2 regions of the Scandinavium lactucae genome follow, and region 1 is predicted to be linked to the other one. Evidence: predicted binding sites of a transcription regulator. Region 1 holds the regulator's gene; the other holds the start of a gene.

Region 1 (15,042 bases):
TGATGAGGCGGAAGAAGAGCTGGAAGGGATGCTGCGATTTAATATTCATCATTCATAAAAAAAGCCCCCGACAGGCGGGGGCAAGTCGTCAGTAAGACGACGAGGGTTTATTTGTACAGTTCGGCAGTGGCATGCCAGGTGTCACCGGTACGGGCTTCGATGATACGGTAGCTGCTTGCGCCTTCTTTCTCTGCTTTTGCTGCCAGTTCGTGACGCATATCCATTGGGGCGCTACCAATCTGCGATACGGATACGGTGCCCATGGATTGCAGACCCTGAGCCTGCTCTGCATTAACCTGATGAACCGCTGCGCCTGCGCTAAAGGAAAGTACCGATGCCAGACCCAGTGTTGCGATAATCATTGCGTTTTTCATAATCTTTACTCCTCAATTCATTGACTGCGCGGCGCGAAGGTTTCAACTGCTTTTTTTATGCCTGAGCCGCGTTATGACAGATGTTTTCGTTCGGACTATCAAGAAATCTTATTTGTACAGCTCAGCCGTTGCGTGCCAATGGTCGCCGCTACGTGCTTCGATAACGCGGTAAGAGGAAGCCCCTTGCTCCTGCGCTTTTTGATTCAGCATGTCGTGCATGTCCATCGGAGAAGAACCGACTGCACCAACGGAAACGGTGCCGATTGCTTCGCGATTGGCTGCCTGATCCGCATTGATGGAATCAGCGGCGAATGCGCCAAAAGAGAGAACCGAAAGGATGGTCAGTGCACTTACAGTGGTTTTGATTTTCATAATATTCACCTCGTCGAATTTTTTAACAGGGCCTTATTTCGTGACCCTCATCACAAAATCAAGTATACACTAATCACTCGAAAAATTAATACCAGACTAATGGTTTCGCGTGTAATTAAGTGTCAAAAACGGTCATTTTTATAACGTAAAAGCATTAAAAACGTCAGCCCGGAAGGACGTATAGCGCTTATAGCTAAGAAAATCATATGGATATGTGAATTTGATAATTTGTGCGATTTTTCTAACAACATTCACTGGATGATTACATTCAGGCAGTGAAACGCACTTAATGTTAAAGAAAAGGGAGTTTTATGTAGCGCTTGGGTTCGTGCCAAGGGGATAAGACGCTCTCCGGCTGGCTGCCGGAGAGTAGGGGATTAGAGCTCTTGTTCGAACAGTACCAGAATGGCTTCGTACAGGTCTTTAACGGTAAAACCCCGAGCAGGGGTAGTAAAGATAGTGTCGTCCCCGGCGATGCTACCGAGAATACCTTCCGCTTTACCCAGGGAATCTAACAGACGAGCAATCAACTGCGCGGCACCAGGGCTGGTATGGATAACCACCACTGCGTCGTTATAGTCGATATCCAGCACCAGATTTTTGAGCGGGCTGGAGGTGGTCGGTACGCCGAGTTCAGCCGGTAAGCAGTAGACCATCTCCATTTTGGCATTGCGGGTACGTACCGCGCCAAATTTGGTCAGCATCCGGGAGACTTTGGACTGATTGATATTTTCGAAGCCCTCCTCCTGTAATGCCTGGACTATCTCTCCTTGAGAACTGAATTTTTCTTCTTTTAGTAGCGCTTTAAACGCTTTGACTAATTCATCTTGCTTAGCCGAGGTTCGCATAAGTCACCCGTATCATGGCGGTAAAAACAACATTATTATGCATATGAATGAATTTTTATGCAAATTATCTGCCGTGAATAAGGCTGAAATAATGTTATGAAAGGGAGGGATTTTATCAAAATTCGTTATCGGGGAACATGCTTTCATCACAAGGTGAAAATTGCGGCAAAAGTAAATGAATTGTTATGAAAATGAAGTTGTTTTGCGCATCTGACAGGGTGTATTGTAACCAACAGTCGACCGGTTACGCTGTCGCGGATGTCTTATCACAGGCGGTAAGTGAGCGATGACACCGCAATGCTGCGGGGAGAGCCGCATTCTTCAACAACGCTTATTGTTATTGTTTACCTTGTGAATTAAGGTTGCCGCAACGGAGTTACGGTAGATGAAACTAACCATAATAAGGAGTTTAGGATGAAAGTCGCAGTCCTCGGCGCTGCTGGCGGTATTGGCCAGGCGCTTGCCCTACTACTTAAGACCCAACTGCCTTCAGGCTCAGAACTCTCCCTGTATGACATCGCACCGGTTACTCCGGGCGTGGCAGTGGATCTCAGTCATATCCCGACTGATGTGAAAATCAAAGGCTTCTCCGGCGAAGACGCAACCCCGGCACTGGAAGGTGCTGATGTGGTGCTGATTTCCGCAGGCGTGGCGCGTAAACCGGGGATGGATCGCTCCGATCTGTTCAACGTTAACGCGGGTATCGTCAAAAATCTGGTGCAGCAGGTGGCAACAACCTGTCCGAAAGCCTGCATCGGTATCATTACTAACCCGGTCAACACCACCGTGGCGATTGCCGCTGAGGTGCTGAAGAAAGCGGGCGTGTATGACAAAAACAAACTGTTTGGCGTGACCACGCTGGACATCATCCGCTCGAATACCTTCGTGGCGGAACTGAAAGGCAAACAGCCAACAGAAATCGAGGTGCCGGTGATCGGTGGTCACTCTGGCGTGACCATTCTGCCGCTGCTGTCGCAAATCCCAGGCGTGAGCTTCTCCGAACAGGAAGCCGCTGACCTGACCAAACGTATTCAGAACGCCGGGACCGAAGTGGTCGAAGCCAAAGCCGGTGGCGGGTCTGCAACGCTGTCTATGGGCCAGGCGGCGGCGCGTTTCGGTCTGTCGCTGGTTCGTGCGCTGCAGGGCGAGAAAGGCGTGGTGGAGTGTGCCTACGTTGAAGGCGACGGTCAGTATGCACGTTTCTTCTCACAGCCGCTGCTGCTGGGTAAAAACGGTGTGGAAGAGCGTCAGTCGGTCGGTAAACTGAGTGCTTACGAGCAACAGTCGCTGGAAGGCATGCTGGATACGCTGAAGAAAGATATCGTGCTGGGCGAAGAGTTCGTTAATAAATAAGCGACTCGCCAGAAAGCAAAACCGGAGCCTGCGCTCCGGTTTTTTTATGCCCGTCAGTTGGTGGCGGGATATTCCTGAATAGTGACTTTCAGCGACAGTTTTTTGTCGTCGCGCATCACGACCACCGGAATCTCTGAGCCAGGGCGGATTTCGGCCACCTGGTCCATGGTTTCCAACGCGGAGACCGCAGGTTTGTCGTTCACGGAAACAATCACATCGTTAACCTGAATACCGGCTTCAGCCGCAGGGCCGCCCGCAGCGACTTCATTCACCACGATGCCCTGAATCTGATCCATCGGGCCGCTTTGGGTGTGCATAGGCGCAATTTCACGACCGCTGATCCCAATATAGCCACGAATTACCCGACCATCACGAATCAGCTTATCCATAATTTTGGTGGCCAACTGGAAGGGGATAGCAAAGCCAATCCCCTCTGGCGTCTCACCATCATTACTTTTATCGAAGGAAAGGGTGTTAATCCCCATCAGCTCACCCAGGGAATTGACCAGCGCGCCGCCGGAGTTACCGTGGTTGATGGAGGCATCGGTTTGCAGGAAATTTTGACGACCAGACGGGTTCAGGCCGATACGACCAGTGGCACTGATAATCCCCTGGGTAATAGTCTGTCCGAGGTTATAGGGGTTACCGATAGCCAGAACCACATCGCCGATATGCGGGGTACGCTTCGGGTTGATAGGGATAACCGGCAGTCCACCGCTGGCGCTGATTTTTAGCACCGCCAGATCGGTCAGGGTATCCGAGCCGACGATCAGCGCTTCAAACACGCGTCCATCCTGCAAGGCGACGATGATTTGATCGGCGTCGTTAATTACATGCTTGTTGGTAATAATGTACCCACGCTCGTCCATGATCACCCCGGAACCCAGCGTCAGCATGTTATGGCTGGTGGTGTTATTCAGGGCGCGGTTATAGACGTTTACCACAGCCGGTGCGGCGCGTTTAACGGCCTGATTATAGCTGGCAGGAGATTCATCAGTGCTGTCATAAGGCGCTGATGCCAGAGGGTTAAACTGCCGCAATGACGGCATGGCGGCTAACAGAATGCCACCGACGACACAACCAATTGCGACTGAACGTAAGAGCTTTACAAGCATGATGCGATTATCACAGGTAAGGAAACAGGCGCAGCATATCACGACTTCAGCGGACATCACATGCAGGCGATGTCCACGGAAAATTTCGCTTAACGCAGCAGCAGATAGATACTCTCATTGTTGCGCATGACGTTCAGCGCCACGATAGCCGGTTTGGCCTCCAGTACCTTGCGCAGCTCGGCGATTGACTGTACGCGCTGGCGGTTGACGCCGATTATCACGTCATCTTTGTGTAAACCGACCTGTGCCGCCGGACTGCCTTTCTCGACGTCATCAAGCACAACGCCTTTGGTGCCGTCTTTCATCTGACCATCGCTGAGCGAAGCCCCTTGCAACGCAGGCGTGATCAATTCCGCACTGGCCGTCGACGAGGTACTTTTATCCAACGTCACTTCAACGCTGAGTGGTTTACCGTCGCGCAGCAAGCCGAGTTTTACCTTGGTTCCCGGTTCGGTGGTCGCGATGCGGGAACGCAAATCGGCAAAGCTGTTCAGCGGTTTGTCATTCAGGCTGATGATGATATCGCCTGCTTTCACGCCCGCTTTTGCAGAGCCTGAGCCCGGCAGAACTTCACTGACAAACGCGCCGCGCTGAATGTCGAGATTAAACGCTTTGGCGATGTCCGCGTTCATCTCCATACCTTTTATGCCCAGCAGGCCGCGTTTGATTTCACCAAACTGAATCAGCTGTTTGGCCAGCGTCATCGCCATGTTACTTGGGATGGCAAAGCCGATGCCAATGCTGCCACCGCTCGGTGCCAGTATGGCGGTGTTGATCCCGACCAGTTCCCCGTTGAGGTTGAGCAGCGCGCCGCCGGAGTTACCCCGGTTAATCGAGGCATCGGTCTGGATAAAGTTTTCCAGCCCTTCCAGATTCAAGCCGCTGCGGCCCAGGGCGGAAATGATCCCGGAGGTTGCGGTCTGGCCGAGACCGAACGGGTTGCCTACGGCGACGGCGAAATCACCGACGCGCAGCTTGTCGGAATCGGCGATGGCGATTTGTGTCAACTGGTCGGCTTTTTGTAATTGCAGCAGGGCGATATCGCTTTGGTCGTCACTGCCGACCAGCTTGGCCTCGAACTCACGCCCGTCATTAAGCTGAACGCTGATTTTCTGTGCCTGCTTAACGACGTGATTATTGGTCAGGACATAGCCCTTCGTGGCATCAATGATGACCCCAGAGCCAAGGCCTTCGAACGGCTGTGGGGTCTCGTTCGGGGCGTCTTCACCGAGATATTTCTTCAGTTCATCCGGCACCTGGCCCACTTCGGCAGGCGTGGCCGTGCCGGAAACCTTCACGCTCACCACCGCTGGCAGGACTTTCTCCAGCATCGGCGCGAGGCTTGGGATCTGCGTCTGACCCGGGATCTGAGCAGGCAGAGAAGCAGACACCGGCGCGACGACGCCTAGAGATAACCCAACACTTAACGTTAACGCACTTAATAATAAGGTTTGTTTCTTCATTGATGCTGGCTCTCATAACCTGAGGAATGTGAGGAAAATACGCCCTTAAACAGCCCGATGTTATTGAATTTTCGGACGTCTAACAATGAGGTTGATGATTAAATAATAGCTGGGTCAGGCGGGAAGTGACGGGCGCAGTGGCTGCGCCCGTAAAAAAGAGGAATTAATCGCGTTTTGCACCGCTGCGCAGCAGGCCAGACGCGCCATCAGAATAGTCGCGTGGCATCTGGACTGGTGCCTGATCGTTACCCGCTTCGGATTCAGCCAGACGGTTGCGGAACGGATTTTCTTCGGCGCTCATTTCCGGCAGCAGGCTGCTGGAGCTTTTCGCCATATGTTGATACAGCTGGCGGTAATCGTGGGCCATATTGTCGAGCAGCTCGGCGCTGCGGGCAAAGTGGCTGACCAGTTCTTCACGATACTCGTCGAGCTCTGCTTTGTTTTTTTCCAGTTCGTACTGCAGGGCCTGCTGTTGACGTAATTTGCGGTTCCCAAATCGCATAGCGACGGCGCCAATGATGAGACCGACAACTAAACCAATTAGCGCATATTCCCAGGTCATGAACTTCTCCCGTTGTTTTGTGGTTCCGTAGGGTGGCAATAAGGCTGCTCGCCTGCGCCCGATATTGCCACTATAACCGCTATTCCCTTAGAAGTGGAATCCTGGCGTGTCATCGCGTACTGTAGAACGGCCTTTTTTTCGACAACCGTGAACTGCTGCACGTTGCTTTTCAGGAAATAACAATAGCTTATGCAAAGCATGACCCCCACATCGCGATATCTCCAGGCCCTTAAAGAGGGCACTCACCAGCCCGATGACGTCCAGCGTGAGGCTGTGTCCCGGCTGGACAGCATCTATCAGGAATGGGTTAACTCTCCGGCTGCAGCCGCGCCCGCTAGCGGCGGCCTGCGGGCCAAATTCGGGAAACTGCTGGGCAAGCGTGAACCGACGAGCAGCATGCCGGTTCGCGGCTTATATATGTGGGGCGGCGTAGGGCGGGGAAAAACCTGGCTGATGGACATGTTCTATCTGAGTCTGCCGGGGGAACGTAAGCAGCGTCTGCACTTTCATCGCTTTATGCTGCGTGTACACGAAGAGCTAACGGCCTTGCAGGGCCACAGCGATCCGCTGGAAATCATCGCCGATCGGTTCAAAGCTGAAACCGACGTGCTGTGCTTTGATGAGTTTTTTGTCTCCGATATTACCGATGCCATGCTGCTCGGCGGCCTGATGAAAGCGCTGTTCGCCCGCGGGATAACCCTGGTGGCGACCTCTAACATCCCGCCAGACGAGCTGTATCGCAACGGCCTCCAACGCGCACGCTTCATCCCGGCCATCGAGGCGATAAAAGAACACTGCGATATCATGAATGTGGATGCAGGCATTGATTACCGCCTGCGCACCTTGACCCAGGCGCATCTGTGGCTTTCACCGCTCACTGATGAAACGCGTCAACAAATGGACACGCTGTGGCAGGCACTGGCGGGAACGAAACGCGAAACCGCCCCAGTGCTGGAAATCAATCATCGCCCGTTAGCCACCATGGGTGCCGACAATCAGACTCTGGCCGTCTCCTTCGAGACGCTGTGTGTGGATGCCCGCAGCCAGCATGATTACATTGCGCTGTCCCGGCTGTTCCATACCGTGATGCTGTTTGACGTGCCGGTGATGACCGGGCTGATGGAAAGTGAAGCCCGCCGTTTTATTGCGTTGGTGGATGAGTTTTACGAGCGCCATGTAAAACTGGTGGTCAGCGCAGCCGTGCCGCTGTACACAATTTATCAGGGAGAACGCCTGAAATTTGAGTTCCAGCGCTGTCTTTCCCGTCTGCAGGAGATGCAAAGCGAAGAGTATCTCAAGCGTGAACACCTGGCGGGCTAAAAACCCGCTTCAAATCATAAAAAGGGGTCGATCTTTGAAGTCGACTTCTCTATAATCTTGCGACCCCACGTTACAACCAAAGTTTTTTTCCCAAAACTTTTGTCGTGCCGGCATAGGCTATTCGAAGGGGTAGGTTTGCTGGACAATGTCGTGTGAACCTCAACTTTTAAACGTTTGGGCGTTCACCAACGTGTAACTATTTATTGGGTAAGCTTTTAATGAAAACTTTTACAGCTAAACCAGAAACCGTACAGCGCGACTGGTATGTTGTTGACGCGACCGGTAAGACTCTGGGTCGTCTGGCTTCCGAACTGGCTCGTCGCCTGCGCGGTAAGCACAAAGCGGAATACACCCCGCACGTGGATACCGGTGATTACATCATCGTTCTGAACGCAGAAAAAGTTGCTGTAACCGGCAACAAGCGTGAAGACAAAGTGTATTACCATCACACCGGCCACATCGGCGGTATTAAAGAAGCGACCTTTGAAGAGATGATTGCCCGCCGTCCTGAGCGTGTAATTGAAATCGCGGTTAAAGGCATGCTGCCAAAAGGCCCGCTGGGTCGTGCTATGTACCGTAAACTGAAAGTTTACGCGGGTAACGAGCACAACCACGCGGCACAGCAACCGCAAGTTCTGGACATCTAATCGGGATTATGGCAATGGCTGAAAATCAATACTACGGCACTGGTCGCCGCAAAAGTTCCGCAGCACGCGTGTTTATCAAACCGGGCAGCGGCAAAATCGTTATCAACCAACGTTCTCTGGAACAGTACTTCGGTCGTGAAACTGCCCGCATGGTAGTTCGTCAGCCGCTGGAACTGGTCGACATGGTTGAGAAATTCGATCTCTACATCACTGTTAAAGGTGGTGGTACTTCTGGTCAGGCTGGTGCGATCCGTCACGGTATCACCCGCGCTCTGATGGAGTACGACGAGTCCCTGCGTGGCGAACTGCGTAAAGCTGGCTTCGTTACTCGTGATGCTCGTGAAGTTGAACGTAAGAAAGTCGGCCTGCGTAAAGCACGTCGTCGTCCTCAGTTCTCCAAACGTTAATTGGTTTCTGCTTCGGCAGAACAATTGGCGAAAAAACCCGCTTCGGCGGGTTTTTTTATGGATAAAATGGGCGTTATCCACAATCCTTATCTCTCTTTTCACTCCTTTTTCAGCATTTCCAGAATCGGCTCACCACAAACCCTGCAAAATCTGGTAAACTATCATCCAATTTTCTGCCCAAATGCGGGCGATTGTTCATTTTTTGTTTGTTTTGTTTTTGAACAGGAATGTCGTTCGACGCTTAGCGGGCTCTACAACTGACCGGTCACAATATCGTGGCAGGTAGCAGTAAAAAAATTCTGAATATACCTGGAGGTTTTCATGGCTGTCGCTGCCAACAAACGTTCGGTAATGACGCTGTTTTCTGGTCCTACTGACATCTATAGCCATCAGGTCCGCATTGTGCTGGCCGAAAAAGGTGTCAGCTTTGAGATTGAGCACGTGGAAAAGGACAATCCACCTCAGGATCTGATTGACCTCAACCCGAATCAAAGCGTCCCGACACTGGTGGATCGCGAGCTGACCTTATGGGAATCTCGCATCATTATGGAATACCTGGATGAGCGTTTCCCTCATCCGCCGCTGATGCCGGTTTATCCGGTGGCTCGCGGTGAAAGCCGTCTGTACATGCAGCGTATCGAGAAAGACTGGTATACGCTGATGCATACCGTCCAGACCGGTTCTGCGGCGCAGGCTGATGCAGCCCGCAAACAGCTGCGTGAAGAACTGTTGGCCATTGCGCCAGTCTTCACTCAGAAGCCGTACTTCCTGAGCGATGAGTTCAGCCTGGTCGATTGCTATCTGGCACCGCTGCTGTGGCGTCTGCCGGTGATGGGCATCGAACTGGTCGGTGCTGGTTCCAAAGAGATGAAAGCGTATATGACTCGCGTCTTCGAACGTGATTCATTCCTCGCTTCCTTAACTGAACCCGAGCGTGAAATGCGCCTCGGTCGGGGCTAATTGAATGGATGTGTCTCAGCTGACACCTCGTCGTCCTTATCTGCTGCGGGCATTTTATGAATGGCTGCTGGATAACCAGCTGACTCCGCATTTGGTCGTGGACGTAACCTTGCCTGGCGTCCGTGTTCCGATGGAATACGCGCGTGACGGGCAAATCGTTCTGAACATTGCGCCGCGTGCGGTAGGCAATCTGGAGCTGTCGAACGACGACGTGCGTTTTAATGCGCGCTTCGGCGGGGTGCCGCGTCAGGTTGAAGTCCCTTTGGCTGCGGTGCTGGCTATCTACGCGCGTGAAAATGGCGCAGGTACCATGTTCGAACCTGAAGCGGCGTACGATGAAGACGTGACAAACGTCAACGACGACGCCGGTATCGGGGCTGAAAACGAAACCGTGATGTCGGTCATCGATGGCGATAAGCCTGACAGCGATGACGACAACAGTCCAGACGATACGCCGCCACCGCGCGGTGGCCGTCCGGCACTTCGCGTAGTGAAGTAATCCGTTATTCAACAGGCCCTTTCGGGCCTGTTTTGTTATCTGCCCTCGCTTTCGCCAGCCCCAAAATCCTGTGTTACTCTATGGATCCGTTGTCACTTACTGTCACCTGGCCCGAATAACCGCTATGAACGCATTTGAACCTCAGGAAGAAGAGACTTCAGAAACGATTGGCCGCAGCCTGGGCCGCCGTCCGCTGGCGCGCAAAAAGTTGTCGGAGATGGTGGAAGAAGAGCTGGAGCAGATGATCCGCCGCCGCGAATTTGCGGAAGGGGAACAGTTACCGTCCGAGCGTGAGCTGATGACGTTCTTTAACGTTGGTCGCCCCTCAGTGCGTGAAGCCCTGGCGGCGCTCAAGCGTAAAGGTCTGGTACAAATTAACAACGGCGAGCGCGCCCGCGTCTCACGTCCTTCTGCCGATACCATCATCAGCGAACTGTCCGGCATGGCGAAAGATTTCCTCGCTCATCCTGACGGCATCGCCCATTTCGAACAGCTGCGCCTGTTTTTTGAATCAAGCCTGGTGCGCTACGCCGCAGAAAATGCCAGTGATGAGCAAATCGAACGGCTAACCACAGCACTGGAAATCAACAGCCAGTCGCTGGATGATAACGCCTTGTTCATCCGTTCTGACGTGGATTTTCATCGCGTGTTAGCGGAGATCCCCGGCAATCCCATCTTCATGGCAATTCACGTCGCACTGCTGGACTGGCTGATTGCTGCCCGCCCTAAAGTGGCCGATAAAGAACTGTATCAGCACAACAGCGTCAGCTATCAGCAGCACATCGCTATCGTGGAGGCGATTCGTCGTCGTGAGCCTGAAGAAGCCGATCGTGCTCTGCAGACACACCTCAACAGCGTTTCCGCGACCTGGCACGCTTTCGGGCAAATCCAAAAGAAGAAATAACCGTTCGATCATAACGATCGTTTAGTGAAGCAGATCGCAAGATAAGCTTTCCGTATTTGGCTGATGCATAAATGAGCTGGTATAACAGGTATAAAGGTATATCGATAATGTTACATCACGCATCTGAGAGGTTTGTATGTCAGCCAATTTACGTGGGGTTATGGCCGCGCTGTTAACCCCGTTTACTCGTCAGCAGCAGCTGGATGAGCACAGCCTGCGCCGTCTGGTGCGCTTTAATATTGCGCAGGGGATAGACGGGCTTTATGTCGGGGGCTCTACCGGGGAGGCATTTGTCCAGTCCTCAGCAGAGCGCCAACGGGTGCTGGAGATCGTGGCAGAAGAGGCAAAAGGGCAGATAACGCTGATTGCCCACGTCGGCTGCGTCAGCACCGTCGAAAGTCAGGCCTTAGCGCAGGCGGCAAAAGGTTATGGTTATGATGCGGTATCGGCGGTGACGCCGTTCTACTACCCGTTCAGCTTCGATGAACATTGTGATCACTACCGGGCCATTATTGACGCTTCTGAAGGGTTGCCGATGGTGGTCTACAACATTCCGGCACTCAGCGGGGTGAAATTAAGTCTGGATCAGATCAACACCCTGGTGACGTTGCCGGGTGTCGGCGCGTTGAAACAGACCTCGGGCGATCTGTATCAAATGGAGCAGATCCGCCGGGCGCATCCGGATCTGGTGCTCTATAACGGTTACGACGAAATTTTTGCCTCCGGTCTGATGTCAGGTGCCGACGGTGGGATCGGCAGCACGTATAACATCATGGGCTGGCGCTATCAGAACATCGTCAGTGCGCTGAAGGCGGGCGATCTCCAACAGGCGCAGCGCCTGCAGAGCGAATGTAACAAGGTTATCGACCTGCTTATCCAGACTGGTGTTTTCCGTGGACTGAAAACGGTTCTGCACTATATGGACGTCGTGGATGTGCCACTGTGCCGGAAGCCTTTCGCCCCGGTCGATGAGAAATTCCTGCCCGCGCTGAAGGCGTTGGCCAGTGAGCTGCAGCAGGAGATGGCTCAGCAACGCTGATCTGTTGCCCGGTGATTCCGGGCAAAACCTAACGAAAACAGCGTGGGCATAGCCCAGCGCGGGAGAGTGACATGAGTATGACTACCCAAAGCATCCCGTGGTATCGCCATCTCGACCGGGCGCAGTGGCGGGCGTTTTCCGCCGCCTGGCTCGGTTATTTGCTGGATGGCTTCGATTTTGTGCTGATGGCGCTGGTACTCACCGAAGTGCAAAGCGAATTTGGCCTGACGACCGTTCAGGCTGCAAGCCTGATCTCTGCAGCCTTCATCTCCCGCTGGTTTGGCGGCCTGATGCTGGGCGCGATGGGCGATCGCTATGGGCGACGGTTGGCGATGGTCACCAGCATTGTATTGTTCTCGGTTGGCACGCTGGCCTGCGGTTTAGCGCCAGGGTTTACCACGCTGTTTATTGCCCGTCTGGTGATTGGGATGGGTATGGCGGGCGAATACGGCTCCAGCGCAACTTACGTGATTGAGAGCTGGCCGAAGCACATGCGCAACAAGGCCAGTGGCTTCTTGATCTCCGGCTTCTCCGTGGGGGCTGTGGTGGCCGCGCAGGTCTACAGTCTGGTGGTGCCCGTCTGGGGCTGGCGTGCGTTGTTTTTGCTCGGCATCTTCCCGATTGTCTTTGCCCTGTGGTTGCGTAAAAACATTCCAGAAGCGGAAGACTGGAAGCAAAAACATGCCGGGAAAGCACCGGTCCGCACAATGGTCGACATCCTGTATCGCGGTGATCATCGGGTTCTCAACATTTTCCTCACCATGGTGGCCGCGACCGCGCTTTGGTTCTGTTTCTCTGGCGAACTGCGTAACGCCGGGATGATCCTCGGCTTGGGTCTGCTTAGCGCCATCATTTTCGTCAGCTTTATGGTGCAAAGCAGCGGCAAGCGCTGGCCCACCGGAGTGATGTTGATGGTGGTGGTGCTGTTCGCGTTCCTGTACTCATGGCCGATTCAGGCGCTGCTGCCAACCTATCTGAAAACCGACCTGGCCTACGATCACTCCACCGTTGCCCGGGTTCTGTTCTTCAGCGGATTTGGCGCGGCGGTAGGCTGCTGTGTCGGCGGTTTCCTCGGCGATTGGCTCGGCACCCGCAAAGCCTATGTCTGGAGCCTGCTGGCTTCACAATTGCTGATTATTCCTGTGTTTGCGATCGGCGGCACCAACGTCTGGGTCCTTGGCCTGTTACTCTTTTTCCAGCAGATGTTAGGTCAGGGGATCTCCGGGATCTTACCGAAACTGATCGGGGGCTACTTCGATACCGATCAACGTGCAGCAGGTTTGGGCTTCACTTATAACGTCGGGGCGCTCGGCGGCGCGATAGCCCCGGTGATCGGCGCGCTGATCGCGCAAAAGCTGGATCTGGGCACCGCGCTGGGATCGCTTTCTTTCGGGCTGACGTTTGTGGTCATCCTGCTGATCGGCCTGGACATGCCCACTCGCGTTCAGCGCTGGATCCGTCCGGAAGCGCTACGTACGCATGATGCGATTGACGGAAAACCGTTCAGCGGGGCCGTGCCGCTACGTGGTGAAAAAAGCAGTCTGATTAAAAACTAGGGAGACAGAATGTCTGTACTTGAACAACTTGATGCGGCGATCCGCGCCAACGGCGGGCTGATCGTTTCCTGCCAGCCGGTGCCGGGGAGCCCGCTGGATAAACCTGACATTGTTGCCGCGATGGCGCTGGCGGCAGAGCAGGCGGGCGCAGTGGCGCTCCGGATTGAAGGAGTCGAAAACCTGAAGGCGACTTCTGCGCAGGTAACGATCCCGATCATTGGCATCATCAAGCGCGATTTACCCGACTCGCCAGTGCGGATCACGCCCTTTCTAGATGATGTGGATGCGCTTGCGGCGGCGGGGGCCAGCATTATTGCTTTTGATGGTACGGACAGGCCCCGGCCCGCATCGGTAAACGCATTGCTGGAGCGCATTCACGCTCACCACCTGCTGGCGATGGCAGACTGCTCCTGTGTTGAAGACGGATTATATTGTCATCGCGCTGGGGCAGAGATTATTGGTTCAACCCTGTCGGGCTACTTGGGTGGCCCGGTGCCAGCGGAACCTGACTTTGCGCTGGTCGCCGCGCTCAGCGAGGCAGGGTGTCGGGTGATTGCGGAAGGGCGTTATAACGCGCCGGAACTGGCCGCGCAGGCGATGCAGCATGGGGCGTGGGCGGTCACAGTGGGATCGGCAATCACCCGGCTGGAGCACATCTGCCAGTGGTATCGTGACGCGCTGCACGGGGCCGGGCAATGACCACTCTCGCGGTCGATATCGGCGGGACTAAACTCGCGGCGGCGATTATCGACGACGATTTTTGCCTGCTGGAGCGGCATGAATGCCCCACGCCCGCCAGCCAATCGCCGCAGGCGCTTACCGCCAGTCTGGAGGCATTGCTTTCGCCGCTGGCGACACGGGCACAGCGGGTAGCGGTGGCCTCAACCGGGATTATTCATCAGGGCGTGTTAACCGCCGTCAATCCGGCTAATCTCGGCGGGCTGGCGCAGTTTCCGCTACAGGAGACGGTGTCGCGCATCACCGGTTTGCCGTGTCTGGTGCTGAATGATGCCCAGGCAGCGGCCTGGGCGGAATATCAGGCGCTGAACGAGAGCATTGCGGAGATGGTGTTCATCACCGTGTCAACGGGCGTTGGCGGCGGGCTGGTCAGTCAGGGGCGGCTGTTGACGGGGGCTGGAGGACTGGCCGGGCATTTCGGCCATACGCTGGCGGATCCGGATGGGCCACGCTGTGGCTGTGGGCGCATCGGGTGTGTGGAGGCGATAGCGTCCGGACGTGGGATGGCCGCCGCCGCGCAGGGAGAGCTTTACGGTCTTGATGCTAAAGCCATCTTCGCCAGAGCGAAGGCGGGTGACGCGCAGGCGCAAGAGCTGGTACAGCGTTCCGCGCAGGTGCTGGCCAGGCTGATAGCGGATGTCAAAGCGGTGACCGACTGTCAGTGCGTGGTGATAGGCGGCAGCGTTGGGCTGGCAGAGGGTTATTTAGCGCAGGTGGCGGCGTTTTTGGCGCAGGAACCGAAAGCGTATCAGGTGCCGTTGAAACCTGCCCATTATCGCCACAATGCTGGACTGCTGGGTGCGGCGATGCAAGCTCTGCAATAAAAAAGCCCGGATGCTTGCGCACTCCGGGCTTTTCTCATTTGCCATTCACAGGGCGGATTAC
Region 2 (15,042 bases), on a different contig from region 1:
AGCACCGTTCAGTTTGACCGTCACGGCTGGAGCGATTTCTGTCCGCTCAAGGAGACGGTACAATGTCAGTTGCCCTGAACCGAGAGCAGGGATTTAGCCTGCCAGAGGTGCTGTTGAGCGTGGTGCTAATGATGATGGTGGTAATGGCGCTCTCGGGCCTGCAAAGCCATCTGGCGACTGGCGCGGCACAGTTGATCCAGTATCGTCAGCTCTGGCGGGAAGCATGGCGACAATCTCAGCTTCATAGTGGCTCGGCAGCTGCGGGATGGCAGCTTAACCGCGTGCAGACAAGCCGCCAAAGATGTGTCAGCATCACAGTCACGATCACCACGCCATCGGGCAGAGAAGGGCAACTCTCTCGTCTTCATTGCCCTCAAAATTAATGGCTTAACTGCGAGCGTCAGGAGCGAATATGTTACGGGTCTACCACTCCAACCGTCTGGATGTGCTGGAAGCATTGATGGAGTTTATCGTTGAGCAGGACAGGCTCAACGACCCGTTCGAACCTGAAATGGTGCTGGTGCAAAGTACCGGCATGGCGCAGTGGCTACAGATGACGCTTTCAAAGCGTTTCGGCATTGCCGCCAACATTGCCTTTCCTCTTCCAGCGAGTTTTATCTGGGATATGTTTGTCCGCGTGTTGCCGGACATTCCGGAGCAGAGTGCCTTTAACAAACAGAGTATGAGCTGGAAGCTGATGACCCTGCTGCCAGAGATGCTGGAGCAGGAGGCGTTCGCGCCGCTGCATCACTATCTGGCGGATGACAGCGACAAGCGTAAACTCTTTCAGCTCGCCTCGCGCGTGGCTGACCTCTATGACCAGTATCTGGTTTATCGTCCGGAATGGCTGACGCGCTGGGAGGCGGACCAACGCGTCGACGGTATTGATGATGCCCAGCAGTGGCAAGCTCCGTTGTGGAAAGCGCTGGTGGAACACACTGCGGCGCTCGGTCAGCCGCTTTGGCATCGTGCTAACCTGTACCAGCGCTTTATTCAGGCGCTCGAAAACAGCGAGCAGTCGCCTGCCGGTCTGCCATCGCGGGTATTTATCTGCGGAATTTCGGCGCTGCCGCCTGTCTATTTGCAGGCGCTTCAGGCGTTGGGGAAGCATGTTGATGTCTACGTATTGTTCACCAACCCGTGCCGTTACTATTGGGGCGACATCAAAGATCCGGCGTTTTTGGCGAAGCTGCTGGCGCGTCAACGTCGGCACCATCGTGAACAGCGCAGTTTGCCGCTGTTTCGTGACAACCAACAGGCTCCGGCGCTGTTTAATGCCGAAGGCGAACAGGATGTGGGTAACCCAATGCTGGCTTCCTGGGGCAAGCTTGGTCGGGATTATATCTATCTGCTGGCAGGACTGGAGCGCTATCAGGAACTTGATGCCTTCGTTGATATCGAGCCCGATAACCTGCTGCACAACCTGCAGTATGACATTCTTGAACTCCAGAATAGTGCCATTGCCGGACGTACCGCCGAGGAATTTTCCCGTAGCGACAGCAAGCGTGGGCTGGATCCAGACGATCGTAGCCTGAGTATTCATGTCTGCCACAGCCCGCAACGTGAAGTGGAAGTTCTGCATGACAGGCTGCTGGCGATGCTGGAAGAAGACCCGAGTCTCTCCCCGCGCGATATCATCGTGATGGTTTCTGATATTGACAGCTACAGCCCGTTTATTCAGGCCGTGTTTGGCAGCGCCAGCGGGGATCGCTATGTCCCCTGGGCCATCTCCGACCGCCGTGCGCGCCAGTCTCATCCGGCGCTCCAGTCCTTTATCACCTTGCTCTCGCTGCCGGATAGCCGTTTTGTCAGTGAAGACGTGCTCGCGCTACTGGATGTTCCAGTGCTGGCGGCCCGTTTTAACATTGATGAAGAAGGTCTGCGTTATCTGCGTCAGTGGGTGAATGAGTCCGGCGTACGCTGGGGTATGGACGATGATAACGTCCGCGAATGGGATCTTCCGCCGACGGGGCAACACACCTGGCGCTTTGGTCTGACCCGGATGCTGCTGGGCTACGCGATGGAAAGTAGCGAGGGGGAGTGGCAGTCGATCCTGCCGTATGACGAATCCAGCGGGCTGATAGCTGAGCTGGTGGGGCATCTGGCCTCTCTATTAATGAGGTTGAATCAGTGGCGGCAGCGGTTGGCGCAGGAGAGACCGTTAACGGAATGGCTGCCCGTGTGTCGCGAAATGCTGAACGATTTCTATCTGCCAGATACCGATACCGAAGCCGCCCTGACGCTTATTGAGCAGCAGTGGCAAGGTATTATCGATCAGGGACTGGAGTCACACTACGGCGCAGCCGTTCCGCTGTCGTTGCTGCGTGACGAGCTGGCTCAGCGCCTCGATCAGGAACGCATCAGCCAGCGTTTTCTCGCCGGGCCGGTAAACATTTGTACCCTGATGCCGATGCGTTCTATCCCGTTCAAGGTGGTCTGCCTGTTGGGGATGAACGATGGTATTTACCCGCGAGCCCTGGCCCCGCTCGGGTTTGATTTGATGAGTCAGAAGCCCGTGCGCGGCGATCGCAGCCGTCGGGATGACGACCGCTACCTGTTCCTGGAAGCGTTAATGTCTGCGGAGCAAAAGCTGTATATCAGCTATATCGGGCGTTCAATTCAGGACAACAGCGAGCGCTATCCATCGGTGTTGGTGCAGGAGTTGATAGATTACATTGGCCAGAGCCATTGTTTGCAGGGCGATGAGGCGCTTAACTGTGATCAAAGCGAGCGTCGGGTTAAAGCCCATATCACTCATCAGCATAGCCGGATGCCGTTCGATGCTGCGAATTTCATTCCAGGAGAACGGCAAAGCTACGCCCGAGAATGGTTGAAAGCCGCCAGTCTTGAGGGAGAGGCACACGGCGAATTTATCCAGCCGTTGCCCCCGGTGGTTTTCGACACGCTGGCGTTTGAACAGCTGCAGCGTTTCTGGTCGCATCCGGTGCGGGCATTTTTCCAGATGCGCTTACAGGTCAACTTCCGCTCAGAAGAGAGTGACATTCCCGAAACCGAGCCTTTTACCCTTGAAGGCCTCACCCGGTATCACCTCAATCAGCAACTGGTCAACACGCTGGTGGAAGAGCAGGATCCTGGCCTGATGTACCGGCGTTTTCGTGCCGGAGGCGAACTGCCGTTCGGCGCGTTTGGTGAAATTGCCTGGGATGACCAGCGACAGGAGATGCAGGCCCTGGCCGACAGAGTCAATTCGTGCCGTCAGCCCGGGAAAAGTCTGGAAATTGATTTGCAGTGTGACGGTGTCAATATTACTGGCTGGCTTCCACAGGTACAGTCGGACGGCCTGCTGCGTTGGCGTCCCTCGATGCAGAACGTCTCACAGGGGATGCAACTTTGGCTGGAGCATCTTGTCTATTGTGCCAGTGGCGGAAGCGGCGAAAGCCGTCTGTTGCTGCGTAAAGACGGTGAGTGGCGATTCCCGCCGCTGCCTGCCGAAGACGCAATGAAATACCTTGCTGAACTGGTCGCGGGCTACCGCGAAGGATTGTCTCAGCCGCTGCTGTTTCTACCAGAAAGTGGGGGGGCGTGGCTGAAGGCCTGTTATGACAGTGAGAATAATGTCATTTTATGGGATGACGAAACGCAGCAGAAAGCGCGCAGTAAGTTTATGCAGGCATGGGAAGGGAGCATGATGGTTCGCGGAGAAGGGGCCGATGTCTGGTACCAGCGACTGTGGCGAACCCTTGAGCCCTCAAGTGTTGAGGCCATTATTGCGCAGGCAGAACGTTACCTGGAGCCCGTTTTCCGTTTCCATCAGTCGTCGTGAGGAAGATGGGTTGTATAAAAATTGCGCAGGTATTCGGATTCCATTATCATGCGCAACGTGTCACGGACTGATGTTTATAAGTGAGGCTGCCGTTCAGAGCAGCACAGAAGTTTGTTAATGATGAGGTCCGTGAATGCCCCGTAGCACCTGGTTGAATGTTGTATTTATCGTATTGTTCGCCCTCTGGGTGCCCTTTAGTCAGGCCGACAATGGATGGCAACCGGTAAAGGAAACCATCCGCAAAAGCGAGAAAGATCCCCGTCAATATCAGGCTATCAAACTTGATAACGGCATGGTCGTGCTTTTAGTCTCCGATCCACAGGCGGTGAAATCATTGTCTGCGCTGGTGGTGCCCGTCGGCTCTCTGGAAGATCCTGATTCGCATCCGGGCCTGGCACACTTCCTCGAACACATGACGCTGATGGGGTCTAAAAAATACCCCCAGGCGGACAGTCTCGCCGAATATCTCAAAATGCACGGTGGCAGCCATAACGCCAGTACCGCGCCATACCGTACCGCGTTCTATCTTGAAGTGGAAAATGACGCGCTGGAAGGGGCTGTTGACCGCCTCGCCGATGCCATTGCTGAACCGCTGCTGGATAAAAAATACGCCGACCGGGAACGGAACGCGGTGAACTCCGAGCTGACAATGGCCCGTAGCCGGGACGGGATGCGTATGGCGCAGGTGAGTGCCGAAACCATTAACCCGGCACATCCGGGGGCTCGTTTCTCCGGGGGCAATCTCGACACGCTGAGTGATAAACCGGGCAGCCCGGTGCTGGATTCGCTGCTTGCTTTCCGCGACAAATATTATTCAGCCAATCTGATGAAAGCGGTTATCTACAGTAATAAGCCGTTGCCAGACCTGGCCAAAATGGCCGCCGAGACCTGGGGCCGGGTGCCGAATAAAAACATTACTCGCCCGGAAGTTACCGTGCCGGTTGTGACCGATGCGCAGAAAGGGATAATCATCCATTACACGCCTGCGGTGCCTCGTAAGGTGCTGCGCGTCGAGTTTCGTATCGATAACAACACCGCGCAGTTCCGCAGTAAAACCGATGAACTGGTGACCTATCTGATTGGTAACCGCAGTCCGGGTACGCTGTCAGACTGGCTGCAAAAGCAGGGGCTGGCGGAAGGCATTCGCGCGGATTCCGATCCGGTAGTCAATGGCAACAGTGGCGTGCTGGCAATTTCAGCCACGTTGACGGACAAAGGCCTGGCAAACCGTGACCAGGTTGTCGCCGCCATCTTCAGCTACCTGACGCTACTGCGCGAGAAAGGTGTTGATAAACGTTATTTCGATGAGCTGGCCAACGTGCTGGATCTCGATTTCCGCTATCCGTCGATCAGCCGCGATATGGATTATGTCGAATGGTTGGCGGACACCATGATCCGCGTCCCGGTGGAACATACGCTTGATGCCGTTAACATCGCCGACCAGTATGATGCGAAGGCGATCGGCGATCGTTTGGCGATGATGACCCCACAGAATGCCCGTATCTGGTATATCAGCCCGAACGAGCCGCACAATAAAACCGCTTATTTCGTCAATGCCCCGTATCAGGTGGATAAAATCAGTGCGCAGACCTTCAGCCAGTGGCAGCAGGAATCAGGCAAAATTGCCCTGCAGTTGCCGACGCTGAACCCCTATATTCCGGATGATTTCACGCTGATTAAGCCTGAGAAAGTGAGCGATAAGCCGCAGCTGATTGTCGATGAACCCGAACTGCGAGTGGTCTACACCCCGAGCCGTTATTTTGCCAGTGAGCCAAAAGCCGACGTGACGCTGGTGCTACGCAACCCCCACGCGATGGACAGTGCGCGTAATCAGGTTATGTTTGCTCTGAACGATTATCTGGCAGGTATTGCCCTCGACCAGTTGAGCAATCAGGCCGCCGTTGGCGGGATCAGCTTCTCAACGGGAGCCAACAACGGCCTGATGGTGAACGCCAACGGCTACACCCAGCGTCTGCCACAGCTATTCGATGCGCTGCTTGAGGGATATTTTAGCTACCAGCCGACGGAAGAACAGCTGGCGCAGGCGAAATCCTGGTATACACAGATGCTCGATTCTGCCGAAAAGGGCAAAGCCTTCGATCAGGCGATAATGCCAGTGCAGATGGTGTCGCAGGTGCCTTACTTCCAGCGTGAAGAGCGTCGTGACCTGCTCCCGTCGATTACGTTGCAAGACATCCTGACCTGGCGAGACAACCTGAAAATGGGCGCGCGCCCTGAATTCATGGTCGTCGGCAATATGACGGCGGAGAACTCCATCGATCTTGCGCGTAAAGTGCAAAAGCAGCTCAATGCGCATGGAACCGAATGGTGCCGTAACAAAGACGTGGTAGTGGATAAAAAGCAAAACGCTATCTTTGAAAAAGCGGGCAGCAGCAGCGATTCCGCACTGGCGGCAGTGTTTGCCCCCCCGAACGCCGATGAGTTCAGCAGTTCCGCCACCAGCGCCATGCTGGGGCAGATAGTACAGCCGTGGTTCTACAACCAGTTACGTACCGAAGAGCAACTGGGTTACGCGGTGTTTGCCTTCCCGATGAGCATCGGACGTCAGTGGGGCGTGGGCTTCCTGCTGCAAAGCAGCGATAAGCAGCCGGGTTTCCTGTGGGAGCGCTTTAAGGCTTTCTTCCCGACAGCCGAAGCGAAACTGCGGGCAATGAAACCGGAAGAGTTTGCACAAATTCAGCAGTCGGTGATTGCGCAGATGCTGCAACCGCCGCAAACCCTGGGTGAAGAAGCCTCGAAGCTCAGCAAAGATTTCGATCGCGGTAATATGCGTTTTGATTCACGTGATAAAGTAGTGGCTCAGATTAAACTGCTGACGCCGCAAAAACTTGCTGACTTCTTCCATCAGACGGTGGTGGAGCCGCAGGGCATGACGATCCTTTCTCAGGTCTCCGGCAGCCAGAACGGGAAAACAGAATATGTTCACCCGAAAGGCTGGACGGTCTGGAAGAGCGTCAGCGCGTTGCAGCAATCCATGCCGCTGATGAGAGAGAACGAATGACCGAGACCGCCGAGTCCTTAAATCCCCTGCGTTTGCCGTTAATCGGTGAGCGCCTGATTGAAGCCTCTGCGGGCACCGGAAAAACCTACACCATCGCCGCACTCTACCTGCGGCTGTTGCTCGGACTGGGCGGCGAGGCCGCCTTTGTCCGTCCTGTCGATGTCGAAGAACTGCTGGTGGTGACCTTCACCGAAGCGGCCACCGAAGAACTACGGGGCCGTATTCGCAGCAATATTCACGAACTCCGTATCGCCTGTCTGCGAAACAGCACCGACAATCCGTTGTACGCCAGCCTGCTGGCCGAAATTGCCGACCCTGAACAGGCCGCCGAGGTATTATTACTGGCGGAACGGCAGATGGACGAAGCGGCGGTGTTCACCATCCACGGCTTCTGTCAGCGGATGCTTAGCCTCAACGCCTTTGAGTCCGGGATGCTGTTTGAACAACAGCTGATTGAAGATGAATCCCGGCTGCGTTTCCAGGCCTGCGCTGATTTCTGGCGACGTCATTGTTATCCGCTCCCGCGCGAGGTGGCAGAGGCGATCCACGCCAGCTGGAAATGTCCACAGGATCTGCTGAAATCTATCGATCGCTATCTGCAGGGGGAAGCCCCCCAGCTCAAAACCCCGCCGTCCGATCTAACGTTGATTGAACGCCATCAGCAGATTGTGGCGCAGATTAGCGAAATCAAAACCCGCTGGCTGGCTGCGGTGGATGAGATCGTCAGCATTCTGGAAAACGCCGATCTCGACAGGCGCAAGTTCAACCGTGGCAATCAGGGCAAATGGATCGAGAAGATCGGCTTGTGGGCGACGGACGAACACTCCGGTTACCAGTTGCCAGACGCGCTTGAGAAGTTTGCTCAATCTTTCCTGTATTCGCGCACCAAAGAGGGCGGCAATCCGCCGGTGCATCCGCTGTTTGACACCATAGAAGCCCTGATGGCGGCCCCGCCGTCGCTCAACGACCTGGTCATTTCCCGGGCGATGGTCGAAATCCGTGAGGCCGTCGCGCGCGAGAAACAGCGGCGGGGCGAGCTGGGCTTTGACGACATGCTGAGCCGTCTCGATGATGCCCTACAGGGCGAGAGCGGTGATGCCCTGGCGGCGGCGATTCGCCAGCGTTTCCCGGTGGCGATGATTGATGAATTCCAGGATACCGATCCGCAGCAGTACCGCATTTTTCGCCGTATCTGGCGACAGCAGGCGGATACCGCGCTGCTGCTGATCGGCGATCCGAAGCAGGCGATTTACGCCTTCCGCGGTGCAGATATTTTTACCTACATGCGTGCGCGTGGGGATGTCGCCGCCCATTACACCCTCGACACCAACTGGCGATCGGCCCCGGGCGTGGTCGAAAGCGTCAATCAGCTGTTTAGTCTTTCCGATAATCCCTTCATGTTCCGCGACATCCCCTTCTTGCCGGTCAAGTCCGCGCCCAACAATCAGGGCCTGCGGTTTGAGCTGAAAGGGGAAAATCAACCGGCGATGAGCTTCTGGCTGATGCCTGGCAACAACGTGGGGTCCGGCGATTATCAAACCTTTATGGCACAACTGTGTGCCGGACAGATTCGTGACTGGCTCAGCGCCGGGCAGCGGGGCGAGGCGCTGCTGTGGCGCGGCGAACACGCCCGTCCGGTTGAAGCGTCCGACATTACCGTGCTGGTGCGTAACCGCCAGGAAGCGGCGCTGGTGCGCGATGCGCTGAACGCCCTGGGTATTCCGTCGGTGTATCTCTCCAACCGCGACAGCGTGTTTGAGACCCCGGAAGCGCAGGAACTGCTGTGGCTGTTGCAGGCCGTACTGGCCCCGGAACGTGAAAGCAGCCTGCGCAGCGCGCTCGCCAGTTCGCTGTTTGGGCTGAATGCCCAGGATATCGAACGCCTGAATCTGGATGAGCAGGCCTGGGATGCGGTGGTGGAAGAGTTCACCCAGTATCGCCAGCTTTGGCAACAGCGGGGCGTGATGGCGATGCTGCGTGCGCTAATGGCGGCGCGGAATATCGCCGAGAACCTGCTGGTGACACACGGGGGAGAGCGCCGTCTGACAGACATTCTGCACCTGAGCGAACTGTTACAGGAAGCCGCCGGGCAGCTCGAAAGCGAACATGCCCTGATGCGCTGGCTGGCACAGCAGATTGGCGGCCCGGACAGCGGGTCCTCCAGTCAGCAGATGCGCCTGGAGAGCGATAAACACTTGGTGCAAATCGTGACGGTGCATAAATCCAAAGGGCTGGAGTATTCCCTGGTCTGGCTGCCGTTTATTGCCCGCTACCGCAAACAGGATCAGGCGTTCTATCACGACCGTCATTCGTTCGCGGCGGTGCTCGATTTACACAACGGCGAGGAAAGCCTCGAACTGGCAGAGGCTGAGCGTCTGGCCGAGGATTTACGCCTGCTGTACGTGGCGCTCACGCGCGCCATCTGGCATTGCAGCCTGGGTATTGCCCCGCTTAGCCCACGCCGTAGCGATAAAGCCACTGATACCGAACTGCATCACAGCGCCTTAGGGCGTCTGGTCCAGAAGGGGGAGGCTAAAGACGCCGCCGGGCTTGAAGCCTGCCTGCGCGCGCTGTGTAATGAACATATCGCCCTGACCCTCCCGTCGTTGCCGGAAGGGGGACGCTGGCAGGCGATTGCCCCTGAAATGCCGGAACTGCGTGCCAGAGAGATGCACCGACGCATTATTGACGACTGGCGAGTCACCAGTTATTCGGGCCTCCAGCAGCGTGGACATAGCGTGGCGCAGGACTTGCTGCCCAGGCTGGATATTGATGCCGCCGGTGTGGCGGGCGATGTCGATGAACCAGAGTTAACGCCGCATCACTTTCCGCGCGGGGCATCACCGGGGACTTTCCTGCATAGCCTGTTTGAGGCGATCGATTTTACTCAGCCGGTGTCCGAGACGTGGATGTTTGAGCAACTCGAGCGTAACGGGTTTGATACCCAGTGGGCACCAGTGTTAACCGAGTGGCTGACCACCGTCTTACGTACGCCGCTTTCCGGGGCGGGCATTTCCCTGAGTCAGCTCTCTGCCCAAAATAAACAGGTCGAGATGGAGTTCTATTTGCCTATCGAACAGCTGCTGGTGCCGCAGGCCCTGGATGCGCTGATTCGCCAGCATGACCCGCTGTCAGCCGATTGCCCGCCGCTCGATTTTCGGCAGGTGAGCGGGATGCTGAAGGGCTTTATCGACCTGGTCTTCCGTCACGAAGGCCGTTATTACCTGCTGGATTACAAGTCCAACTGGCTTGGCGACAGCAGCGAAGCCTACACCCACGCGGCGATGGCGCAGGCGATGCAGTCGCACCGCTACGACCTGCAATATCAACTCTACAGTCTGGCGTTGCACCGCTATTTGCGCCACCGCCTGAGCGATTACGATTACGACACCCATTTCGGCGGCGTGATTTATCTGTTCCTGCGCGGTGTGGACGGCGGAGACAGCGGGCAGGGCATTTTTACTACCCGTCCCGATCGGGTGCTGATTGACGGCCTCGATGCCTTGTTTGCCGGGGATACTCAGGAGGTGAGGGCATGAGCATGGAAGCCTTATTATTGGAAGCCGCGCAGCATAAGCTGTTGCGCCCGCTGGACGTGCAGTTTGCCCTGATGGTGGCGGCAGCGGATAAACCGGCGGTCATGCTGGCGGCAGCGCTGCTCAGCCGCGATGCCGGAGAAGGACATGTTTGCCTGCCGCTGTCCCGTTTTCATCCCGACGAGCAGGCCACTGGCCGGGCACAAAGCCTGTGGCAGCAACTGTTTGCTCAGGCCGAAGATGGGGATGATATTGAGACGTTGCTGCGTGCTTCTCCCGCCGTCAGCGACGGTTCAGTTGCCACGCCGCTGGTACTCTGCGAGGGACGCTTATACCTCAATCGGATGTGGCATAACGAACTTGTTATCGCTCGCTTTTTTAGCCAGCCCACCCCGGAATTATCCGGCGATGAAGCCTTGCTCACCACCACGCTCGCGGCACTGTTTCCGCCAACTGAAGATGTCGACTGGCAGAAAGTCGCCGCTGCGGTGGCGCTGACCCGACGTGTGTCGGTCATTTCAGGTGGCCCCGGCACCGGGAAAACCACCACCGTGGCGAAGCTGCTGGCGGCGCTGATTCAGACCAACACCCTGCCAAAATGTCGTATCCGTCTGGCTGCGCCGACCGGTAAAGCCGCGGCGCGTTTGACCGAGTCGTTAGGTGCAGCACTGCGCCAGCTGCCATTAACCGACGAACAGAAGAAACTGCTGCCTACTGAGGCGGGCACCCTGCACCGTCTGCTGGGCGCTCAGCCGGGTAGCCAGCGTTTACGCTATCACGCCGGGAACCCGTTGCATCTAGACGTGCTGGTAGTGGACGAAGCGTCGATGATTGATTTGCCGATGATGGCACGGCTGATTGCCGCACTGCCCGCACACGCCCGGGTGATTTTTCTCGGGGACCGTGATCAGTTGGCATCGGTGGAAGCCGGGGCCGTGCTGGGCGATATCTGCGCCTGGGTTAACGCCGGATACACCTCTGCGCGTGCGCAGGAGTTGAGTCGTCTGACGGGGACAACGGTGCCTGCAGGTGAGGGAACCGAAGCCGGAGCGCTGCGCGACAGCCTGTGTCTGTTGCAAAAAAGCTACCGTTTTGGCAGCGATTCCGGGATAGGCCAGCTGGCGCGCGCGGTAAATAATGGCGATGCAAAGGCGATGAAAAAGGTGTTTGCGCAGGACTTTGCTGACATCGCCCTCAAACCGTTACGCACTACTGCCGAGTATGAATCGATGCTCGAGGATGCGGTCGCCGGCTATGCCGATTATCTGGCGCGGCTGAAAACCCGGGCTGAACCTGCCGAGGTGCTGGCGGCATTCTCTCAGTATCAGCTGCTGTGCGCGCTACGTGAAGGGCCATATGGCGTTAGCGGGGTGAACGAACAGCTTGAGCAGACGTTGGCCCGCAAGCGGCGCATTGTGCTACCCCGACACTCGCGCTGGTATGAAGGGCGTCCGGTAATGATTGCCCGTAACGACAGCGCGCTGGGGCTGTTTAACGGCGATATCGGGATTGCGCTCGACAGGGGCACTGGGCTACGTGTCTGGTTCCCGATGCCGGATGGTACGATTAAATCCGTGCAGCCGAGTCGATTGCCCGAACACGATACCGCGTGGGTGATGACGGTGCATAAATCGCAGGGCTCGGAATTCAACCACGCGGCGTTGATTTTACCCTCGCAAAGCGTGCCGTTGGTCACCCGCGAGCTGGTGTATACGGCGATCACCCGCGCCCGTCAGCAGCTTTCTCTATACGCTGACCCGGTGCTGTTGACTCAGGCGATCACCGTCCGAACCGAGCGCCGGAGCGGGCTGGCGGCGTTGTTTTCGCAGTTGGGATAAGGTAATAATCCCGGACGACAGTTTATGCCGTCCGGCATTTTTGGTTTTACGTTAAATCGGCCATTAACACTTTGGATCGGCGCTGATAGTTGTACATCTCTTTCTTGCTCTCCGGCAGCAAATCCACTTCCACCGGCATAAACCCGCGTTCCTGGAACCAGTGAATGCTGCGCGTCGTCAGCACAAACAGTTTACTCAGCCCCATCTGTCTGGCCTGAGCCGCAATTCGCTCCAGCAGGACTTCGCCGCGCGATGAGCTCCGGTAGTCAGGATGCACCGCCACGCAGGCCATTTCACCGATTTTCTCTTCCGGGAACGGATACAGCGCCGCACAGGCGATAGTCGTGTTATCGCGCTGGATGACGGTGAATTTGTCGATCTCCATCTCCAGCTGCTCGCGTGAGCGTCGCACCAGAATCCCCTGTTGCTCCAGGGGTTCAATCAGTTCAAGGATCCCGCCAATATCGTTAATGGTGGCACGACGGATTTGCTCGGCGCTCTCCATCACTATCTGAGTGCCGATGCCGTCGCGAGAGAACAGTTCCTGTAACAGCGCGCCGTTTTCCTGGTAGCTGATCAGGTGGCAGCGACGCACCCCGCTCCGGCACGCTTTCACTGCCCCACGCAGGAATCGTACCGTACCGGAGTAATACTCCCCCTCGCTTTCCAGCGCTTCCACGCGGGCCTGTGCTTCATTGGGGAACAGTTCGGAAATGATCTCGCCCTGGCCGTTTAATACGCCCTGAGAGGAGCAGAAACCAATCATCTTCTCCGCTTTCAGCTTGATGGCGAGCTGCGTGGCAATTTCTTCCGAGGTCAGGTTGAAGCTTTCTCCGGTCACAGACACCGCGACCGGACCCATCAGGACGATGGCTCCGCTGTCGAGCTGGCGATGAATAGCTTCTTCATCAATACGGCGAATGCGTCCGCTGTGGCAGTAATCAATACCGTCATCCACGCCCAGCGGCTGAGCAATGATGAAGTTGCCGCTGACCACATTGATGTGCGCCCCCTGTAACGGGGTATTATTCAGGCTCATCGACAGCCGGGCGGTAATATCGAGCTGTAACATCCCCGCAGCCTGTTTCACCAGGTCGAGCGTTTTGGCGTCAGTCACTCGGGTATTTTTATGATACAGCGGCTCGTGGTGGTGCTCTGCCAGATTGGCATCAATCTGTGGACGCGCACCGTACACCAGCACCAGGCGAATACCCAGACTGTGCAATAACCCTATGTCATTGACGATGCTGGAGAAATTCTCATGCTCTATCGCTTCCCCACCGAGCATAATGACAAACGTCTTGCCCCTGTGGGCGTTAATGTAGGGAACAGAATGACGAAATCCTTCAACTAGTTCGGTTTTACGTTCCTTCACCACAGTACAACCTCGATGCATGATTATTCGTAATTAATGTATTTTTATTCTGTTTTGCCCGTCAGTGCAAGCAGCAATTTCAACGAAACTTTGCAAAAAGCCTGGCAGAAAAAGGGATGGATCAGGATTGTTTACCGTTTTATAGATGACAGTTTATGCGGCTTTGGTTAAAGTTTTCGGTCAAACCCGCCGTATAGATTGCTAAATTGAATTTTTTGCTTGGGAGAGGCATGTCTGGGAGTCTGTCAGGATTAAGTCGTCGTCGCCTATTAAAAGGCGCAGGCGCGATGTGGTTACTCAGTGTCAGCCAGGTAGGTCTTGCCGCTGAGGGGCGAGTGGTGGCGGTCCGCGTCTGGCCTTCGTCCACCTATACGCGCGTGACGATAGAATCCAGCCATGAGCTGAAATATAAGCAGTTTGCGCTGAGCAACCCCGAGCGAGTGGTGGTCGATCTCCAGGGGGTGAATCTCAATTCCGTGCTGAAAGGCATGAGTGCGCAGATTCGCCCTGACGATCCCTACATTAAATCCGCGCGCGTCGGGCAGTTCGATCCGCAAACCGTGCGCATGGTGTTTGAACTCAAGCAAAACGTGAAACCTCAGCTGTTTGGCCTGGCGGCGGTGGCCGGGTTTAAAGAGCGCCTGGTGATGGATCTTTATCCGTCCACGGCGACCGAAATGCAGGATCCGCTGTTGGCGCTGCTAGAGGATTACAACAAAGGCGACCTGGATAAGCAGGTGCCGCCCGCCCAAAGTGGGCCGCAGCCGGGTAAAGCCGGACGCGACAGGCCAATTGTTATCATGCTCGACCCAGGGCATGGCGGCGAGGATTCCGGTGCGGTGGGCAAATACCGTACCCGCGAGAAAGACGTGGTGCTGCAAATTGCCCGTCGGCTGAAGGCGCTTATCGAGAAAGAAGGCAATATGCGGGCCTTTATGACCCGAAATGAAGATGTGTTCATTCCGCTGAAGGTGCGGGTGGCAAAAGCGCAGAAACAGCGTGCTGACCTGTTTGTGTCCATTCACGCCGATGCTTTTACCAGCCGCCAGCCGAGCGGGTCGTCGGTGTTTGCCCTCTCGACCAAAGGGGCGACCAGTACCGCAGCGAAATACCTGGCACAAACCCAGAACGCCTCGGATTTAATCGGTGGGGTCAGCAAGAGTGGCGATCGTTACGTGGACCACACTATGTTCGACATGGTGCAGTCGCTGACCATCAACGACAGCCTGAAATTTGGGAAAGCGGTGTTGGGCAAACTAGGTAAGGTTAACAACCTGCATAAGAATCGGGTAGAGCAGGCCGGGTTTGCGGTGCTGAAAGCGCCCGATATCCCGTCGATTCTGGTCGAGACCGCGTTCATCAGTAACGTAGAAGAAGAGCGTAAGCTGAAGACTGCCACCTTCCAGCAGGAAGTTGCAGAGTCGATTCTGGCGGGGATCAAAGCCTACTTTGCCGACGGGGCAACGCTCGCGCGGCGAGGGTAAGTC

What was found. Region 1 encodes ArgR, which controls arginine synthesis, uptake and breakdown. Its sites were predicted from a motif close to ANTGAATAAAAATACANT; they were not measured.
Positions count from the first base shown of each region.
Region 2: argA (amino-acid N-acetyltransferase) is a predicted target of ArgR. The motif match lies at 13,591-13,608, and genes of this name have one in related genera.

Region 1 is NZ_JAWXRD010000029.1:277,030-292,071, reverse strand. It holds gene SIK69_RS11950 (barstar family protein) at 1-58, shown strand, start outside; gene yhcN-B (DUF1471 family stress response protein YhcN-B) at 108-374, opposite strand; gene yhcN (peroxide/acid stress response protein YhcN) at 483-746, opposite strand; gene argR (transcriptional regulator ArgR) at 1,124-1,594, opposite strand; gene mdh (malate dehydrogenase) at 2,009-2,947, shown strand; gene degS (outer membrane-stress sensor serine endopeptidase DegS) at 3,001-4,062, opposite strand; gene degQ (serine endoprotease DegQ) at 4,152-5,525, opposite strand; gene zapG (Z-ring associated protein ZapG) at 5,689-6,087, opposite strand; gene zapE (cell division protein ZapE) at 6,277-7,407, shown strand; gene rplM (50S ribosomal protein L13) at 7,626-8,054, shown strand; gene rpsI (30S ribosomal protein S9) at 8,069-8,461, shown strand; gene sspA (stringent starvation protein SspA) at 8,783-9,421, shown strand; gene sspB (ClpXP protease specificity-enhancing factor) at 9,426-9,920, shown strand; gene nanR (transcriptional regulator NanR) at 10,036-10,824, shown strand; gene nanA (N-acetylneuraminate lyase) at 10,961-11,863, shown strand; gene SIK69_RS11875 (MFS transporter) at 11,935-13,419, shown strand; gene SIK69_RS11870 (N-acetylmannosamine-6-phosphate 2-epimerase) at 13,429-14,118, shown strand; gene nanK (N-acetylmannosamine kinase) at 14,115-14,981, shown strand; gene SIK69_RS11860 (glutamate synthase small subunit) at 15,039-15,042, opposite strand, start outside.
Region 2 is NZ_JAWXRD010000005.1:130,872-145,913, forward strand. It holds gene SIK69_RS06610 (DUF2509 family protein) at 1-78, shown strand, start outside; gene SIK69_RS06615 (prepilin-type N-terminal cleavage/methylation domain-containing protein) at 63-383, shown strand; gene recC (exodeoxyribonuclease V subunit gamma) at 413-3,784, shown strand; gene ptrA (pitrilysin) at 3,918-6,806, shown strand; gene recB (exodeoxyribonuclease V subunit beta) at 6,803-10,345, shown strand; gene recD (exodeoxyribonuclease V subunit alpha) at 10,342-12,180, shown strand; gene argA (amino-acid N-acetyltransferase) at 12,227-13,558, opposite strand; gene amiC (N-acetylmuramoyl-L-alanine amidase AmiC) at 13,786-15,039, shown strand.